4 regions of the Uliginosibacterium sp. 31-12 genome follow, and region 1 is predicted to be linked to each of the others. Evidence: predicted binding sites of a transcription regulator. Region 1 holds the regulator's gene; each other region holds the start of a gene.
The links. Region 1 encodes FliA, which starts transcription of late flagellar genes. Its sites were predicted from a motif close to CTAAAGTTNNNNNNNNNNNNGCCGNTA; they were not measured.

Region 1 (4,710 bases):
GAGGATCTGGTGGTACGCGAAGGCTGGCGCGGTGCCGGCATCGGCCGCCGCCTGCTCGATGGGGCCGAAGCCTGGGCGCGCCGGCGTGGTATGAGCCGGCTGCAACTGCTGGCTGACGAAGACAATGCCCCGGCGCTGGAGTTCTACCGCCATCTTGGTTGGACGCGCAGCAATATGCGTAATCTGCGCAAGATCCTGCGCGACTGATTTCCGGCCTCCGGGCGTCCGTCCGGAAGTCGTGTAAGACCGCTTCCTACAAGGCTTTGCGCCCTGGCAGAAATTGCCGATTCACCCCGCCGAATTGCCGCGTTTTTACCGTTTTGTTCCCTTTCTTGCCGGCCTCCCACAGGGCGAATAATCCAGCCGTGGAAACCGCGTTCATGCGTTTCCCGGATGGGTCTGGCAAGCGGAGGTGGCGTCATGGTGAAGGTCAAACGGTATGTGGGGAAAACGGCGCGTGAGGCGCTGGCGGCACTGAAGGCGGATCTGGGGCCGGATGCCGTGGTGTTGTCCAATCGTGCGGTGGAGGGCGGGGTGGAAATTGTTGCCCTGCCGGCCGAGCAGATGGGGGAACTCTCCGCCACCGTGCAGCAGGCTCGTGCTCCACAGCCCTCGGCTCCGGTTTCGCGCCCGGTGGCTGCGCCGGCAGTGCGATCGCCCGCCAGAGCAGCGACGCAGCGTGTTGAAGCCGAAGAAGAGGACGATTTCACGGTCACCCTCGGTCAGCATATTGCCCGTCTCTCGCGTGAGAACGCCGCCCAGAGCCTGCCGCCGCGCAGCCGCCCGCAAGCGAGCTTTGAAGCGGATCTTGGCGCCCGGCGTGCCGATGAGCCGGTCGGGCGTCAGCTTGATGTGCGTCCCTTCACGCCGCCGCGTGTGCAGCCCAATGGTGAGCCCTGGAGCGAGCCGGCCGCTGTGGCCCCGGCCCGCGAAGAGCCCCGTTCCCAGCCTGCCGCCAGGCCTGCCAACTCCCGTCTGGCCGCACCGATCGGGCAGATCGAGCGTGATGCTCATATCGATGCGCTGGAGGCTTCCAACGCCCGCATGGCCGAGGAGCTTGGCTCGATCAAAGGCATGCTGGAGCGCCAGTTGGCGGGCTTTGCCTGGAGTGAGCTGTCGCGTCAGGCGCCGGCACGCACCCAGATGATGAGCGAACTGCTCGAATCCGGTTTTTCGGCCAAGCTGGCCCGCAACCTGACCGAGGGGGTCAATGGCGAGCTCGGCGCGAGCGAGGTTCGCAACGAAATCCGCAACCGCCTTGCGCGCCGTCTCAAGCTGGTCGATAGCGATGCCGACTTGATCGAGCGCGGTGGCGTTTACGCCCTGGTCGGCCCCACTGGGGTGGGCAAGACCACCACCGCCGCCAAGCTCGCCGCACGCTGCGTGGTGCGCCACGGCGCCGACAAGCTGGCTCTGATCACCACTGATGGCTACCGGATCGGCGCGCATGAGCAGCTGCGCATCTATGGCCGCATCCTCGGCGTGGCCGTGCACGTGGTGCGCGATGCGGCCGACCTGCGCCAGACCCTGCAGGATCTGCGCAACAAGCACATGGTGCTGATCGACACGATGGGCATGAGCCAGCGCGACAAGATGGTCGTCGAGCAGGCTTCCATGCTGACCTCAGCCGGTGTCGTGCGACGCCTGCTGGTGCTGAATGCCACTTCACGGGGTGACACACTGGATGACGTGGTGGCCGCCTACGATGGCCCGGATCTTGCGGGATGCATCCTGAGCAAGGTTGATGAGGCCGCTTCGCTGGCGCCGGTGCTGGATGTGGCGATGCGCCGCGAACTGCAGGTGTATTACGTGGCCAATGGTCAGCGGGTGCCCGAGGATCTGCATCTGCCCAACCGGGGTTATCTGGTGCACCGCGCCTTGCGTGAGTTGAAGGCAGATTCGCCTTACAAGCTCGAGTCGCTCGACGCCTGCATGCTGATGGCGGCCACGCCGGAAAGCAGCAGCCAGCAGCGAGCCAACGCAGGAGGAAGCTTTCGATGAATGACATCATGCAGCGTGCTGCCAGGGTGAGTCGCCAGGTCGATCAGGCCGACGGCCTGCGCCGCCTGCTGCATGCGGCGCCGCCCGAGGTGCTGGCGGTGCTGCCCTGTGGTGGTGGCGCCAGCCGCTGGCTGGCTGCGCAGTTGCGGGTGAGGGCTGAGAGCGGCTTACGTCTGCTGGTGCTCGAAGAGCGCTTGGCCGCCGGCAACATGGGCGACTGCCTGGGGCGTAATCCGCGCTTCGATCTGCGCATGGCGGTGGAGGGCTTGATGCCGGCTTCCAGCTGCCTGGTTGAAGCCCAGCCCGGGCTGGAGATCGCGCAGGTGGCGGCATTGGTCGAGCAGTTGGGGAGCGAGCGCATCTTCAATCAGCGGGCTATCGAACAGTTGCGTGGTCTGCGTGCCGGGCACGATGAATGGGTGATCGTGGCCCAGCCGGCTGAGTTACGCAGCCTCTCGGCGCTGGCTTTTGCTGCGCCGCGCCTGCTTTTGCTGCTGGATGCCCAGCCGATGTCCATCACCACTGCCTATGCCAGTCTCAAGCGCCTGTGTCAGGCAGGTGGCGAGCGACATGTGTCGGTGTGTTTCACGCAGCCCCCGGGGCCTCGTGAGCAAGGGCTTCTTATGAGCTTCTGCGAGACGGCGCTGAACAGGCTGGAGCTGCCTTTGCAGCCAGTTTCGAGTCTCGGTGAGGCTTTGCGCGAGCGTGCCCGAGAGACTGGGGAAAGTGCCGATGCTTTCATTGAGCGGCTGGTCCAGACTACAAGCGGTGCCACCCGCTTGCATGGCAGGGGGCCGGGGCGCGTGTGATTCGTAGAAACCGCGCCGGCGAAGATGGAATAAGGCGGAACACACTGGGCTTTTCCAGCCGTCACGGCGTGCAGAAGTCTGCACAATGGTGACAAAGAGCTTTCAGGCGCCGCAATCTCCGGGAGCGGCACAGAGCCTGGATCGAACCGAAGGAAAGAGGTCGCCATGTACAACGCAGCTGGAACACTGGACAAGAACCAGCTCATTACGCGCTATGCGCCGCTGGTCAAGCGGATTGCCTACCATCTGATGGCCAAACTGCCGGCCAGCGTGCAGGTGGAAGACATCATCCAGAACGGCATGATGGGCTTGCTGGATGCCATTACGCGCTATGAGGAAGGGCTCGGCGCGCAATTTGAGACTTATGCCGTGCAGCGCATCCGTGGCGCCATGCTTGATGGCCTGCGTGAAAACGACTGGTTGCCACGCAGCCTGCGCCGCGAGATGCGGCGCATCGAAGGTGCGGTGCATACCCTGGAGCAGCAGCATGGCCGCCAGCCCACCGAGGGCGAACTCGCTGCACTGCTCGACATGCAGCTGCCCGAGTATCAGAAGATGCTGCAGGAAGCGCGTGGCTACCAGCTGGTCTATTTCGAGGACTTCGGCGATGACGATGAGGATGATTTCCTCGAGCGCCATATCGTCGGTGAAGGGGCTGACCCCCTCAACCTGCTTGAGGACGCCAACATGCGCAAGATTCTCATCCAGGCTATCGAGGATCTGCCTGATCGCGAAAAGATGGTCATGGGCCTCTACTACGAGGAAGACATGAACCTGCGTGAAATCGGCGAGGTGCTGGGCGTTTCTGAATCCCGTGTGTGTCAGCTTCACAGCCAGGCCATCGCCCGTCTGCGTTCGCGCATCTCGGGCGGACGTGAGACTGGGCGTGGGCGTCAGCGCCGCGCCGCTGCGGCCTGAGCGGGAGACTGAGCGAGCATGGATCTGGTCAGTATTGCCGGTCTCCTGCTGGGCGTGCTGGCCATCGTTCTGGGCCAGATCTTCGAGGGCGGGCATATCGGCTCACTGGTGCAGCCAACAGCCTTCCTGATCGTGATCGGCGGCACTCTCGGTGCCGTGATGCTGCAAAGCCCTTGGAAAACCTTCCGCACTGGCCTGCAGATGGTCACATGGGTTTTCAGGCCCCCGCTGCCGCATTTACCGGACATCATCGCCCAGGTCGTGGCCTGGAGTGGGGTGGCGCGCAAGGAAGGCCTGCTGGCGCTCGAATCGCGCATTGATCCGCACCCTGATCCCTTCGTGCGCAAAGGCCTGCAGTTGCTGGTCGATGGCGTCGAGCCTGAGCGCATCCGCGCAGTGCTGGAAGTGGATGTTTTTGCCTGGGAAGCGGATCTGAAACGCGCCACCAAGATCTGGGAAGCCGCTGGTGGCTATGCTCCCACCATTGGCATCCTCGGTGCGGTGATGGGTCTGATCCACGTGATGGAGAACCTCTCCGACCCCTCAAAGCTCGGCGCAGGGATTGCCGTGGCTTTTGTGGCTACGATCTACGGCGTGGGTTCGGCCAATCTGATTTTCCTGCCGGTCGCCAAGAAGTTGCAGGCCACGGTGGCCGATCTGGTGGCTGTGCGCGAGATGATCATCGATGGCCTGATCGGCATTGCCCACGGTGATAACCCCCGTCTGATCGAGTCGCGCTTGCAGGGATACATCGTCTGAGGCAGGCCTACAGGGCCCAGAACACGAATACGCCGAGGGTTTCCTGGCTGTCGTTTTCCAATCCGTGGCTCTGGCCGATTTTGGTCAGGATTACGTCTCCAGCCTTCACGCGGCGCGTTTCACCATCGATGCGCAAGAGGCCTTCACCGTACTGGATTGCATACACTTCCTCGCGTGCATCATGGTGATCGTGTTCGCCGATGGAACTGCCGGGCGGCAATTC
Region 2 (4,710 bases), on a different contig from region 1:
CAACAACCCCATCTGTTGGGCAGCCCACTTCACCGGAATCGGATTGGCCTCGACAAAGAGGTCACGATTGAGCAGGTAAAGCTTGCGGTTGATCTCGTTGGCGCGCACCACATCACCGGCCCGTGCGGCCACGCACAGCTCGTGCATCAGGCGCGGTGCCACGTTGGCGGACACCGAAATCACGCCATGGCCGCCGAGCAGCATGAAGCACATGGCGGTCAAATCGTCGCCGGAGTAAAGCGCAAAATCGACCGGGGCACGCATGGCGAGATCGGTAATGCGGTCGATGTTGCCGGTAGCGTCCTTGATGCCAACGATACCCGGCACATGGGCCAGACGCAGCACCGTGTCGTTGTTCATGTCGGCCACTGTGCGGCCCGGCACGTTGTAGAGAATCACCGGCAGTTCAACCGCCTCGGCAATCGTCTTGAAGTGGCGATACATGCCTTCCTGGGTCGGACGGTTGTAGTAAGGCACCACTGAGAGCTGGGCTTCAGCGCCGACCTTCTTGGCAAAGCGAGCCAGTTCGACGGCTTCAGCCGTGGAGTTGGCGCCAGTGCCGGCAATGATCGGCAGGCGACCGGCGGAATGTTCGACCGCGACGCGGATCAGCTCGCATTGCTCGTCGACACTCACCGTCGGCGATTCGCCCGTTGTCCCGACGATCACCAGACCATCGGTGCCTTCACGTGCATGAAAATCAATGAGGGCCCTGAACGCGGGCAGATCAATCTGCCCGTCTGCCGTCATCGGCGTGAGCAGGGCGACAAGGGAACCGGTGATCATGGTGGTCCGCAAGACGAATGGGAAAGCGGGGATTGTAGACCAAGGACCGCGCGCTGAGTGCTGGCCGCCGAGTAAAAGGCTTGCAGCAGCCTTGCATTCGGGCTGGGCCCTCAGATATCCGCCAGTGCCCTGACGTGGGCAATCACGCTGCGCCCCAGCGCCGGCAGCACATACCCCCCTTCAAGCATCGACACCAGGCGCCCGCCGCAATGTGCATCAGCCCACTGCCGCAGCTCGCGGCTGATCCAGTCAAAATCCTTGTCGAGCAGACCCATCGAGGCCATGTCGTCCTCGTAGTGGGCATCGAAGCCGGCCGAGATGAACAGCATCTGCGGTTGATGGCGCGTCAGCGCCGGCAGCCACACATGCGCCAGCAGCTCGCGCACAGCATCCCCCCGGGTGCCGGCAGGGAAAGGGCTATTGAGCATGTGCGGCACCTGCACCTGGGTACCGCAGTAGGGATAAAGCGGATGCTGGAAAAAACTGAGCATTTGCACGCGCGGATCGGCGATGAAAATATTCTCCGTGCCGTTACCGTGATGCACATCGAAATCGATGATGCTGACCCGCTCCAGCCCATGTACCTCCAGCACATGGCGTGCGGCCACCGCCACATTATTGAAGAAGCAGAAACCCATCGCCCGCAGCCGCTCAGCATGATGGCCAGGCGGGCGGACCGCACAGAACGCGTTATGAACGCGACCGGCCAGCACCAACTCGGAGGCCAGGATGCCGGACCCCGCCGCCCGCAGCGCCGCCTTGAGGGTATGACGGGTCATCGCCGTATCCGGATCAAGATGACGCAAGCCGCTTTCCGGCGCGATCTCGAACAACTCTTCGACATAAGCAGGCGAATGCGCCCGGTAGAGCTGCTCCAGCGTGGCGGTGGGCGCATCCTCACGCATGTCGAGAAAGCCGTCCAGGCCCTCGCCGCGGATGCGATCAAGGATCTCGGTCAGGCGTTCAGGCGACTCCGGATGCTGCGCACCCATGGTGTGCAGCCAGCAATCGGGATGGGTAATGAAAGCCGTACGGCTCATCTCATCGGGTCTCCTGTCGGGCTGCGGCTGTTTCGCTGCAGTTCTTATGGGGTCTGCCGTTTAAACTAGCGCGGGCCTGATCCATGCGCCAGAGAACGATTGGCCAGAATACGGGTCTGCCAACCAAGAACCCATCCGGAGATTCCCATGTCTGCCCCCATCCCGCACCCCTTGTGCGCCAGTCTCCTCGCCGGCCTCGGCCAGATCCTGCTCGGCAAACCCGAGGCACTGCGCCTGTCGCTGGCCTGCCTGCTGGCGCGCGGTCATCTGCTGATCGAGGACCAGCCGGGCGTGGGCAAGACGACCCTGGCCCACGCCCTGGCAGTGTCACTGGGGCTGGCCTTTCAGCGCGTGCAATTCACCAGCGATCTGCTGCCGGCAGATCTCATCGGCGTAAGCATTTTCGATGCGGCCCAACAATGTTTCGTGTTTCATCCCGGCCCCGTGTTCACCCAGGTGCTGCTGGCCGATGAAATCAACCGCACTACCCCAAAGACCCAGAGTGCGCTGCTCGAAGCCATGGAAGAGCATCAGGTTTCGATCGACGGCAAGACCCACGCCCTGCCCTCGCCCTTCTTCGTCATTGCCACCCAAAATCCCTCGCAGCAGCTAGGCACTTTCCCGCTGCCCGAGTCACAGCTGGACCGCTTCCTGATGCGCCTGTCACTGGGCCTGCCGGATGCTGCGGCCGAACGCGCCCTGCTCGCCGGCGACGACCGCCGCGCCCTGATCGGCCAGATCCGCCCGCAAATCGACCCGGCAGGCCTGCAGGCATTGCAGCAGGAAGCTGCCGCGCTCCATGTCGGCGAGCGCCTGCTCGATTATGTGCAGGCCTTGCTGGCCAAAAGCCGTCAGTTGCCCGGTGGCGCCAGCGGACTCAGTCCTCGCGCCGGTCTCGGCCTGCTCGCTGCCGCGCGGGCCTGGGCGCTGATCGCCGGGCGCGACCATGTCCGCCCTGAAGATGTTCAGGCGGTATTGCCCGCAGTCGCCGGGCACCGCATCAATGCGCTGGATGCCCGCGCCAGCGGCGAAGCATTGGTACGCGGCCTGATCGAGACCGTACCCCTGCCGTGAGCGCCGCCACTTTGCGCCAGCGCTTCCGGCGCTGGGCCACGCGCACCCGCACGCCCGAAACACAGCCGATCCAGCTGCCGCAGCGGCGCGTTTACGTACTTCCCACGCGCGCCGGCCTGGCGCTGCTGGCCACGCTGCTGGCCATGCTGCTGGCCTCGATCAACTACAACCTGTCGCTCGGCTACGGCCTGGTCTTCCTGCTCGGCAGCGTCTTCATCGTGCACATCCTGCATAGTTGGCGCACCCTCACCGGCCTGCAACTGAGCCTCTCCCCCAGCGGCGAAGCTTTTGCCGGCGGCATGGCACAGTGGCGAGTGGAGCTCGTCAATGAAGCCAGCCACGAGCGGCCCGCCGTACGTCTGCGCGACAGCCAAGGACGTGAGCTGATGCTCACGGACGTCCCCGCCGGCCAGCACAGTGAGGCCTTCATCGCCCTGCCCTGCCCACAGCGTGGCGTGCTTCAGCCGGGTCAGCTCAGCGTCGAGAGCACCCAGCCGCTAGGCTGGATCAGGGCCTGGAGCTATATCGAACCGGATGCCCCGGCCGTGATCTACCCCGCCCCCGACGGCGAGCGCCCACTACCCGAAGGCTGGGGTGACAACGGCGAAGGGCGCAGTCGCGAGCGCCCAGGCCAGGATGATTTCGCTGGCCTGCGGGGTTTCCAGCCCGGCGACTCACCCCGCCAGATAGCCTGGAAGCAACTGGCGCAAGGGCGCGGCCTGCTCACCAAACAGTTCGCCAGCGCCGGTAGCCCGGCCTGCGTGCTGGACTGGAACATGCTGCCCGCCACGCTGCCGCTGGAGGAACGCCTCTCACAACTGGCCCGCTGGGTGCTGCAAACCCGCCACAGCGGCGCCCGCACCACCCTTCTGCTGCCGGACAGCCAGACCGGTCCAGGCGAAGACGCAGCCCATCATCAGGCCTGCCTGCTGCGCCTGGCCCTGTTCGGTCTGGAGCGGTCACGATGAGCGCCCGCAACGCATTACCGCGTGGCACCTGCTACGCCCTGCTGGCTACCGCCACGCTCTCGCTGACGCCTTTCCTGCCGCACATCCCCTGGGGAATGGGGCTGCTGGCAGTGCTCCTGCTCGCCTGGCGGGCTTGGCTCGCCCACCAGGAAGCCGAGCGCCCCGCCCTCACGGTATTGATCCTGCTGGCCGTGCTGGGCTGCCTGCTGTGTGTTGCCGAATACCGCACCGTGCTCGGTCGTGAAGCCGGTCTCGCGATGCTGAGCCTGTTGCTGCCGCTCAAGCTGCTCGAAGGGCGTAGCCCACGAGACGGGCGTGCCGCCCTGTTGCTGTGTTGCTTCCTGATGACCGGACAATTTCTCAACGAACAGAGTCTGCCGGTCGCGGCCATGGTGCTGGCCTGCGCCATCGCCATCCTCGCCACCTCGGCTCGCCTCGAGCGCCCCAGTCTGGCGCTGAAACCAGCCTTGCGCGGCAGCCTGCGCCTGCTGGGTGGCGCCGTGCCCCTGATGCTGATGCTTTTCGTGTTCTTCCCGCGTATCGATGGCCCACTCTGGCGCCTGCCCGGTGATGCACATGCCGGCAAGACCGGCCTCTCGGACAGCATGCAGCCCGGCTCAATTTCGGAACTGATCCAGTCCGGCGAGATCGCCTTCCGTGCCGAATTCGAAGGCGAGCTGCCACCGCCCCGCGAGCGCTACTGGCGCGGCCCGGTGCTGACCGACTTTGACGGCCAGCGCTGGCGCGAACGCCCGACCCAGTCCACCCCGCAGCCCGACTATGAAACCAGCGGCCCGGGCTATCGCTACACCCTGACCCTGGAACCACATGATCGCCCCTGG
Region 3 (4,710 bases), on a different contig from region 1:
GCTCCGATCTCGTTGAAACCGAAAGCGCCACTATTGCCTTTGATGCAATGAGCAGCCCGGGATGCAGCATCCGCCGTAGCTGCATCCCATCCATCCTGCAGAAGATGTTCAAGACTCTCAGTCAGCCGTTGCACACAGAAGGCTGACTCTTCGAAGTACTGAGGCAGGTAGCGGCTCAGATCGATTTCCATCCTCAGCCCCCAATTCTCAGCGGCGGCGCGGCAACTGCGGAATGCCGGCAGCGGGATCCAGAATCTGCCGGGCTCCCTCCACGATGGGCGCCGGCTCCAAGGGCTGATCAGCCTGAACATCCAGACTACCGCCCTCCTGCCGCATAGCGTCTTCGGTGCGTTTGTTCATCACGATCAGCGTGATGCGCCGGTTGATCGGATTGAAGGGATCGCTGCGATCCAGCGGGATGGTGGACGAGAGGCCCACAACTCGCATGATCTTGCCTTCATCCATACTTCCGGCAATCAGCTCGCGACGCGAGGCATTGGCGCGATTGGCAGATAGCTCCCAATTGGAGAAGCCACGATTGCCACCGGCATACTGGGAGGCATCGGTATGCCCGGAGATACTGACCTTGTTCTCAACCTGATTAAGTACCTGACCAATCGCCCGCACGATGGACTTGGTGTAGGGCTTCATCTCAGCCCCGCCGGAATCGAACATCGGCCGATTCTGCTCATCCACGATCTGAATGCGCAAACCCTCGGAAGTGAGGTCCAGCAAGAGTTGGCGCTTGAACTGGCGCAAGTCTGGCGAAGCCTCTATCACCGCTTCAAGCTTGGCCTTTACATCCTGCAGGCGCAGGCGCTCCTCTTTCTCAAGCGCCTCCTGCATGGCCTTCTTATCCATCTGCGCCTTGCTATCGGGCATCAGCTCCTGAGCATTACCCGCAACCGCCTGTGAATCAGCCGGAGCGACCTTCACTTCATTGATTTTCTTGCTTTCTTGATAGCTGCTCTTGGCAATCTGGCCCACAGACTTGGTGAGATCCTGCCCCCCCCCCTGGATCGGTGAGGTCGCGCTACCAGAGCCAGGCCCCCCTGCCAGTGAGACCTTGAGCGGATTCTGGAAGAAATCCGCAATACCTTTCATGTCGCCCTTGGTCGTCGAACCAAGCAGCCACATCAGCAAAAAGAAAGCCATCATGGCCGTCACGAAGTCCGCATAGGCGATCTTCCAGGCACCACCGTGCGCACCGCTGCCGCCCTTCTTGATGCGCTTGACGATGATGGGTTGTTGGTTGTCGCCGCTCATGACTCCTGTGCCCCTGGTATGCCGGAATGCCGCTTATTTCTTGCGGCTCTTTATTTCGCTTTCCAGCTCGGAAAAGCCTGGACGATCCGACGAGAACAAGACCTTGCGCCCGAACTCCACGGCAACCTGCGGCGCATAGCCACCCATACTGGCCAGCAATACCACCTTGATGCACTGGTAGATCTTGGCACCCTCTTCGCACTTTTGCTCCAGCTGCGAGGCAATCGGCGCCACGAAACCGTAAGACACCAAAATACCGAGGAAGGTACCCACCAGCGCACCGCCAATCATCTTGCCCAGCACCGCCGGTGGCTCACCCACGGACCCCATCACATTCACCACCCCCATCACCGCCACCACGATACCGAAGGCAGGTGTGGCATCGCCAGTTTTGGACCAGATATGCGCTGGCGCATGCGCTTCGGTATGGTGAGTCTCAATTTCCATGTCCATCAGATTTTCGAGCTCAAAAGCATTCAGATTGCCGCCCACCATCATGCGCAGGTAATCGCAGAGAAATTCGACTGCATGGTGGTCGTGCAGGAAAGCCGGATATTTGGAAAAGATCGGGCTGGAATCCGGATTCTCGATATCGTTCTCGATCGACATCAGGCCTTCCTTGCGCACTTTCGCCAGAATCTCGAAGAGCATAGCTAGCAGCTCAATGTAGAAGGCCTTGCTATAGGGCGAAGGTTTGAAGAGGGTCGGCAGCGCAGCCAGAGCAGCCTTAGTGTTGCGCATCGAGTTACCCGCCACCAGGCCCCCGATGGTCAGGCCCACAATAGCGATGTACTCCAGCGGCACAAAGAGCGCGGCAAGACTGCCGTGCACCGCATAAGTGCCGACGGAAGCCGCAAGAATGATCACATAGCCAACGATCAGGAGCATCGCGGAAGCCTTGTACGATACGAATCAAACCGACTGGACGAAGGGCTCACCACACGCCCCCGAACCTGCCGCATCACCCGGACGACAGAAACTTGCCCGGACCAGTATGGGTATCGGCCCCAGTACACAAAACTTGACGCATCCGATGGGCAAAAAAAACCGCTGGACCTGCCAGCGGCTTGCAATGCCCTGCCTGCGCAGAGCCGGGGAAACAGAGAGGAGGATTAATTCTCAGGCGACGGCGCTGCGCGTGTCGCGCATCGGGCGCTTACCCTTGCCTGCACGGGCCGGGACATGACACAGGCCACAGACATAATCGTGAGTCGGGTCAAACGCATGAGCGACAAAGCTGCCGCCACACTTCGTACAACGGCTTTGCTGCAACATCTTGGCTTCGAAGAAGCGCACCAAAGTCCAGGCCCGGGTCAGGCTCAGCACCTGTTCAAGATCGTTGGCCTCGACCTGTTCGCGATACATGCGGAAAGCCTGCAGCGTGGCTGCCAGGCCTTGCAGACCGGTGTTTTGGGTCACGAAGCCGCGCAGTGACATGTAAAGAGAGGCGTGCACGTTTTGCTGCCATGGAATGAACCAGTCCGTGGAGAAGGGCAGCATGCCCTTGGGCGGTGATTCGCCTCGGATCTCCTTATAGAGCTTGAGCAGTCGCTCACGCGACAGGCCGGTTTCCGACTCCAGCATCTGCATGCGGGCGCCCAGCTCGATCATCTCGATCGCGAGCTGGGTTTCCTGCGCATCCTGAACCAAACTTTTCATCCGCATGACAGTCTCCCAAGCCCTCAGGCCAGATGTTCGACCGGCTTGGTGGTGGCCAGAATGGTGGCGTGAATGCGCGCAGCTGCATTCTCGCGGCCATGATTGCCAAGCAGATTCAGCAACAGAGTGTCGTCAAAACGGAAGCGGCACAGCAGCATATCGCTGGAGGCCATACGCAGAATTTGCGCCGGAGAAAGGTTCTGGATAATGTCGGCAACATCTTCACCGATGCCGAGCTTGAACATTGCGCCCGCACGATCAGCCTGGATCAGCTGCTGGGACAGCATCAGATAGGAAAGATTGAGTTCCCGGATTTCGCTGCTCACGTCCATTTTCATGATCACCTCCACTGCGTTTTGAAGAAGCCCTGTTTTCGGGCTCTATGGGATTGCATTGTGGCCCGCAAGGGGGCGACAACCAATCAGGCAGCGTCGGAAAATGCTGTAGCAATAGACGACAGCAGGCATGTAGGAATGCTACCTACATGCCAAGCGCAGACGGGTACGGAAGGGCAGATCGAAGTGACTTTACGGCCTTAGTGTTCGGGTTTACGACTGGGCCAGGCAGAACTTTAGGGCAGCCTGTGAAATTTTTTCCAGCCCGCAAACGGCGGCCCGCCACAGGCGGTTTTCCAGCATTCAGGCCATACCGCTGCCTGCTGGGCGCAACTGCGGCGCAGCCACCCGGTTCCGGCCAGCCTGCTTGGCCATGTAAAGGCCTTGATCTGCTCGCTTGAGCAGACTCTCGGCATCGGGAATGGCAGCATCCCGACAGGACACCCCGGCACTCACGCTCAGCTTCAGATGCAACAGACCGGAGGAAAGCTGCGCCTCATCTACAGCACGACGTACCCGCTCAGCACACACCATGGCCGCTTCAATACTGGAGTCCGGACAGAGGACCACGAACTCATCACCACCCATGCGCGCAACCAGATCATGAGTGCGCACCGCGCTGCGAATCGCTACCGCCACCTGGCGCAGGGCCGAGTCGCCAGCGTCGTGACCATAGGTGTCATTGATCTGCTTGAAGTGATCCACGTCCAGCATGATGCAGGCCAGCGGACGCTTGCTGCGCAACGAGGCAGCCCACTCCTGCACCAGGCGCTCGCTGAAAAAACGGCGATTGGGGAAGCCAGTCAGCGCATCAGTCAGCGCGACCTCCTGCAGGCGGCGATTACTCACCGCCAGCTCAGCCGCAAAATGACGGATTTCCTCGCGATCCTGTTCGATCTCACCATGTAGGGACGAAAGGCGCTTGCCAGCGCTCAGCCGAGCCAGCAACAGACGATGTGCCACAGGCTTGGCCAGCATGTCGTCGGCGCCGGCATCAAAAGCCTCCAGCGCCATTTCCTCGTTGTTGCAATCGCCCATCACGAGCACATAAATACCGCGCCCGATGCGCGTCTTGCGCAAGGTAAGCAGCAGCTCGGTAGCGCTTACATCAGGCATCTGCCAGCCAAGGAGCATCATGTCGGGACAAAAATCGAGCGCTAGCTCGGTCGCCGAAAAACCGTCGCGGGCTTCAGCCACCTCATAACCTGCTTCCAGCAGAACCTGACGCAACTCCTGACGCACCTCATCCACCGCATCCACCAGCAGCACCCGCAGAGCACGCGACACTGGCGATGTCCCGTCAGGAGAGGTTGTGGCTTCAACCGCAACAGAGAGCGGAGGGCTCGGCGGACGCAACAGGCGCTCGAAGGGCGGCAGTTGCTCCGCATGCACATGGAGCAAAGCGCCCCACTCCACCCACTCAGCCACCACGCCATCCGCCAGTACAGCA
Region 4 (4,710 bases), on a different contig from region 1:
TCTATAAGCACGCAGGCATATCGCTGTCGCCCGTGAAGCAGGATATGGTTTATAGCCGTCTTGCGCGACGTTTGCGGGTGCTCAATCTCAAGCGCTTCACCGAATACCTCGATCACCTCGAGCGCAGTGGTGGCCCTGCCGAGTGGGAGGCTTTCGTCAATGCACTCACCACTAACCTGACTTCTTTTTTCCGCGAGGCGCATCACTTCGATCTGCTTGCGGAGCAGATGCGCAAGAGTCCCGATCGCCGACCTTTCCGCATTTGGTGTAGTGCTGCCTCCACTGGAGAAGAACCGTACTCACTGGCGATCACCGCCTGCGAAGTCTTCGGCAACAATCCTCCGGTGGAAATCATCGCCTCTGATCTTGATACCAATGTGCTGGCGCATGGCCAGAAGGGCATCTACACCGCCGACAGAGTTGAACGCCTGAGTCGCGAACGGGTGCAGCGTTTTTTTCTGCGCGGCACCGGAGAGCAGGATGGTCATGTGCGGGTACGCCCTGAACTCACCCGCCTGATTACCTTCCGTCAGATCAATCTGCTCGATCCTAAGTGGGCGTTGCGTGAGGGCTTTGATGCGATCTTTTGCCGCAACGTGATGATCTATTTCGATAAGCCCACGCAGTACAAGATCTTGGAACGCTTCGTTGGCTTGCTTCAGCCAAACGGTTTGATGTATGCAGGCCATTCGGAGAACTTCATCCATGCGGCCAAGCTCTTCCGTTCTCTTGGTCGTACCGTCTATGCCCGTGCGGACCAAGCGGTGAGCAAGCCCTGAGGCGCTCATGACAAGCAAAACCCGCGTGCTGGTGGTGGATGATTCGGCCCTCATGCGTTCCTTGCTGGCCGAGATCATCAATGCTGCACCGGATCTTCAGGTGGCGGGTACAGCGCGTAACGCTCAGGAAGCCGGCACCCTGATCCGGGCGCTGCGGCCCGAGGTGATCACGCTCGACGTGGATATGCCGGGCATGGACGGAATCGCTTTTCTCGAGCAACTGATGCGCAGCGACCCAATGCCGGTGGTGATGGTGTCTGCGCTCACCGAGCGCGACTCCGAAGTTGCCTTGCGGGCACTCGAATTGGGGGCAATTGACTATGTATCAAAACCCAAGCTCGATCCGCTTGCTAACATTCATGCCTGCGCCAACGAAATCTGCGAAAAAATCCGGATAGCTCGGCAGGCCCGCAGGCCTGCCCGGCCTGTTGCGGGAACTGGTCAGCGCCCTGCAGGACGCTCGATACCACTGGATGTTCACCTGCCCGCAAGGGTGTTGCAGGAGCGTCTGGTTCTGATTGGTGCGTCTACGGGAGGGACAGAAGCGCTGCGGGCATTGCTCACGGCGCTGCCTGAGAAAATGCCAGGCATCCTGATCGTGCAGCACATGCCGGAGATGTTTACCGGTTCGTTTGCGCGGCGTCTTGACGGTTTGTGTGCCCTGACGGTGAAAGAAGCTGACGATGGTGAGCCAGTCAAGCCCGGTACGGTTTATATTGCGCCCGGCCACTCGCACTTGCTGGTGCGGCGGGTTGCAGGCGGATTTCGCTGCGAGCTCTCGCGTGAGTCGGCTGTCAATCGTCACCGGCCGTCGGTTGATGTACTGTTCCACGCCGGCGCACGTGAAGTCGGCAAACATGCCGTCGGCGTGATGCTGACCGGGATGGGCAAGGATGGCGCTGCCGGAATGTTGGAGATGCGCAAAGCAGGTGCCTGGAATATCTGTCAGGATCAGGAAAGTTGTGTGGTGTGGGGGATGCCGCGTGAGGCTACGCTGAATGGCGCAGCCAATGAAATAGCCCCTCTGTGCGAGATTCCAGCACGGGTGATCAATAGTTTGCGTGGCACGTAGGCACCCGGCTGGGCATAATGTCTCAAGCTGCGGCGGCAGATGACGTAATCGGCCAGTAGGTACAGGCGCTGTGCGTGCCAAATTTGAATTTGAACAGCTTGGAGTAACGGGAGAATCTCGATGGAAGCTCAAGTCACGGTAAATGATTCGCAAGCAGTGCTGCGACTGGGAGGGCGCTTCGATTTCAAGGCGCACCGTGAATTCCGCGATGCGGTGGATAATCTGCTCGGACAGGCTGGCAGCAAACCGCTGCAAGTGGATCTGGGAGATGTGTCCTACCTCGATAGTTCGGCGCTGGGCATGCTGTTGATGCTGCGCGACAAGGCTAAGGCTGCCAACAAGGATGTGGCGCTGGTTGGCGTGAAGGGCAGTGTACGCCAGGTGCTTGATATCGCTAATTTCTCCAAGCTTTTCTCTATCAGCTGAGCGTCCTGCTCAGTTGAAAGCCTGCCCTGCGGCGAAAGTCTGCGGGGCGGGGCAGTCCTCCTGCCCTGAAGTTCCGGCTGTTTTTTCCCTCTCAAGTTGTTTCCGGCGCGACCGATATTCATTCGGTGCGTTGAGCCTTTACGTGCCCGGCGCATCGCACCCGGCGTGGGTGGCTTCATGGCAGGCAAGGCTCGCAGCGCGTTGGGCAGTGCCGCTTCTGACCCACTCAAGTTCATCCGCCGGGTGCCGTAAAACCCTCAGGGGCAACGCTCTGGCTCATCCAGTCAGAACGCGGCGGACAAGAACACGTGGAGAACACCATGTCGGAATTGCTGAAGAACATTGATGCACGTACGCGGCTTGCCGGCACCAACAAGCTGGAAATTCTGCTTTTTTCACTCGGTACCGATATGCGCACCGGGCGCAAGGAGAGCTTCGGCATCAACGTATTCAAAGTGCGTGAGGTGATGCGCACGCCGCCGATTACTGCGGCACCGGAGATGCAGGATGGCGTGGAGGGGATGGTGTCCCTGCGTGGCCAGCTGGTGCCGATTGTGGATCTGGCCAAGTATTGCGGGATTGATCCGGACGGCAAGCGCGAGATCATGATCGTGACCGAGTACAACGGCCACACCCAGGGTTTCCTGGTCGAAGCAGTGGATACCATCCTGCGTCTGGATTGGGAGCAGATGCGCATTCCGCCGGACATGATGACCAGCCGCATGGGGGGGCTGGTGACTGCCGTGACTGAACTTGAAGGCAATCGGCTGATCATGATGCTGGACGTCGAAAAGGTGCTGGCGGAGACCACCAAGATCGACGATGACTATCTCTTCAAGGACATTCAGCCGCTCAAACGCGATTTCACTGTGCTCTATGCGGATGATTCCTCCGTGGCCCGCAAGCAGATCGAAAAGACGCTCGATGCACTGAACGTCAAACAAATCGCGGCGGTCAATGGCCGGGCGGCTTGGGATGAGCTCGAACGCATTGCCAAGCATGCCGAGCTGACTGGCCGCAAGGTGTGGGAGATCCTGCATCTGGTGCTGACAGATGTCGAGATGCCGGAAATGGATGGCTACATCCTCACCAAGAAAATCAAGACCGACCCCCGGTTTGATGGGGTGCCGGTGCTGATGCACTCCTCGCTTTCCAGTAGTTCGAATCAGACGCTGGGCAAGTCTGTCGGGGTGGATGGTTACGTGCCCAAGTTCGAGCCGCATCGCTTGGCGGGCGCAGTTCGCGCCATGCTGGCACCGGAAGAAAACCCTGAGGCTCTGGCCTGATCGATAGCAAGGGATCGTCATGGAAAACGCAAACCCCAATCTGCTCGAAGCCGTAGATGCCCGCACCAAACTGGCGGGCTCCAACCGGATGGAAATCCTGCTCTTCGCGCTTGGTACCAATGAAACCTTCGGTATCAACGTGTTCAAGGTGCGTGAGGTTTCCAAGACGCCTTTCATCACCCGTGCGCCCAATATGCCAACCGGGGTGGAAGGCTTGATCTCCTTGCGCGGCAACGTGATTCCGGTGCTGTCGCTGGCCAAGATCCTTGGTATTGCCAAGCCGGGACAAGGTCTGGGCGGTTCGATGATGGTCACTGAATACAGCAAGCGCACGCTTGGCTTCTTGGTGCATGACGTGGATCGCATCATCCGGGTTGAGTGGGACAAGGTGCGTCAGCCCGAAAATATGGCCGGCACCACTCAGAACTACATTACCGCGATCACCGAACTGGCCGATGGCAAGCTCGTCTCCATTCTCGATGTGGAGACCATCCTTTCGCAGACCTTCGGCGAGGCTCCGGTGGGGCAGATCATGGCGCTGGACCGGGATGTCGAGGTCAACATCTTCTTCGTGGATGACTCGGCGATTGCACGCAAGAAGATTGCTGAAGTGCTCGACAAACTCGGCGTTCGCCACAAGCACGCACTCAATGGTCTGGAAGCCTGGACGCGACTCGATGGCATGGCCACTCACGCGCAGCAGCAGAAGCGCCGCCTGAGCGACGAGATCAGCATGATTCTGGTAGATGCCGAAATGCCCGAGATGGATGGCTACGTGCTCACCCGCAATATCAAGAACGACCCGCGCTTCGATGGCATCCCGGTCGTCATGCATTCATCTCTCTCATCCGAGGCTAATCGCTCGATGGGCAAGGCGGTAGGGGTGGATGCCTATGTTGCCAAATTTGATGCAGAGATACTGGCCGAGACTTTGCGCCCGTATCTTTTGAAGGCCTACAAGGACTAATCCGGAGAAAACCAATCATGTCCGATCCGAAAATGAAATTCCTGGTGGTGGACGACTTTTCGACAATGCGTCGGATTGTGCGCAACCTCCTCAAGGAGTTGGGATACACCAACGTCGATGAGGCGGAAGACGGCGTCGTAGCCATGCAGAAACTCACGGCAGGGGGGTTTGACTTTGTGG

Region 2: the regulator FliA is predicted to act here: its motif matches at 1,862-1,888, upstream of Q3Y64_RS06540 (MoxR family ATPase).
Region 3: the regulator FliA is predicted to act here: its motif matches at 2,266-2,292, upstream of motA (flagellar motor stator protein MotA).
Region 4: the regulator FliA is predicted to act here: its motif matches at 2,368-2,394, upstream of Q3Y64_RS01420 (chemotaxis protein).

What each region holds. Positions count from the first base shown of each region.
Region 1 is NZ_JAUOOA010000010.1:80,707-85,416, reverse strand. It holds gene Q3Y64_RS17145 (GNAT family N-acetyltransferase) at 1-207, shown strand, start outside; gene flhF (flagellar biosynthesis protein FlhF) at 421-2,001, shown strand; gene Q3Y64_RS17135 (hypothetical protein) at 1,998-2,810, shown strand; gene Q3Y64_RS17130 (RNA polymerase sigma factor FliA) at 2,976-3,728, shown strand; gene Q3Y64_RS17125 (flagellar motor protein) at 3,747-4,487, shown strand; gene Q3Y64_RS17120 (cupin domain-containing protein) at 4,495-4,710, opposite strand, start outside.
Region 2 is NZ_JAUOOA010000002.1:295,917-300,626, forward strand. It holds gene dapA (4-hydroxy-tetrahydrodipicolinate synthase) at 1-786, opposite strand, end outside; gene Q3Y64_RS06535 (histone deacetylase family protein) at 897-1,826, opposite strand; gene Q3Y64_RS06540 (MoxR family ATPase) at 1,974-2,900, shown strand; gene Q3Y64_RS06545 (DUF58 domain-containing protein) at 2,897-3,868, shown strand; gene Q3Y64_RS06550 (DUF3488 and transglutaminase-like domain-containing protein) at 3,865-4,710, shown strand, end outside.
Region 3 is NZ_JAUOOA010000001.1:305,294-310,003, reverse strand. It holds gene Q3Y64_RS01400 (Hpt domain-containing protein) at 1-191, opposite strand, end outside; gene motB (flagellar motor protein MotB) at 208-1,266, opposite strand; gene motA (flagellar motor stator protein MotA) at 1,300-2,154, opposite strand; gene flhC (flagellar transcriptional regulator FlhC) at 2,386-2,931, opposite strand; gene flhD (flagellar transcriptional regulator FlhD) at 2,949-3,263, opposite strand; gene Q3Y64_RS01375 (diguanylate cyclase) at 3,564-4,710, opposite strand, start outside.
Region 4 is NZ_JAUOOA010000001.1:310,445-315,154, forward strand. It holds gene Q3Y64_RS01405 (CheR family methyltransferase) at 1-779, shown strand, start outside; gene Q3Y64_RS01410 (chemotaxis response regulator protein-glutamate methylesterase) at 787-1,851, shown strand; gene Q3Y64_RS01415 (STAS domain-containing protein) at 1,972-2,277, shown strand; gene Q3Y64_RS01420 (chemotaxis protein) at 2,598-3,563, shown strand; gene Q3Y64_RS01425 (chemotaxis protein) at 3,583-4,530, shown strand; gene cheY (chemotaxis response regulator CheY) at 4,548-4,710, shown strand, end outside.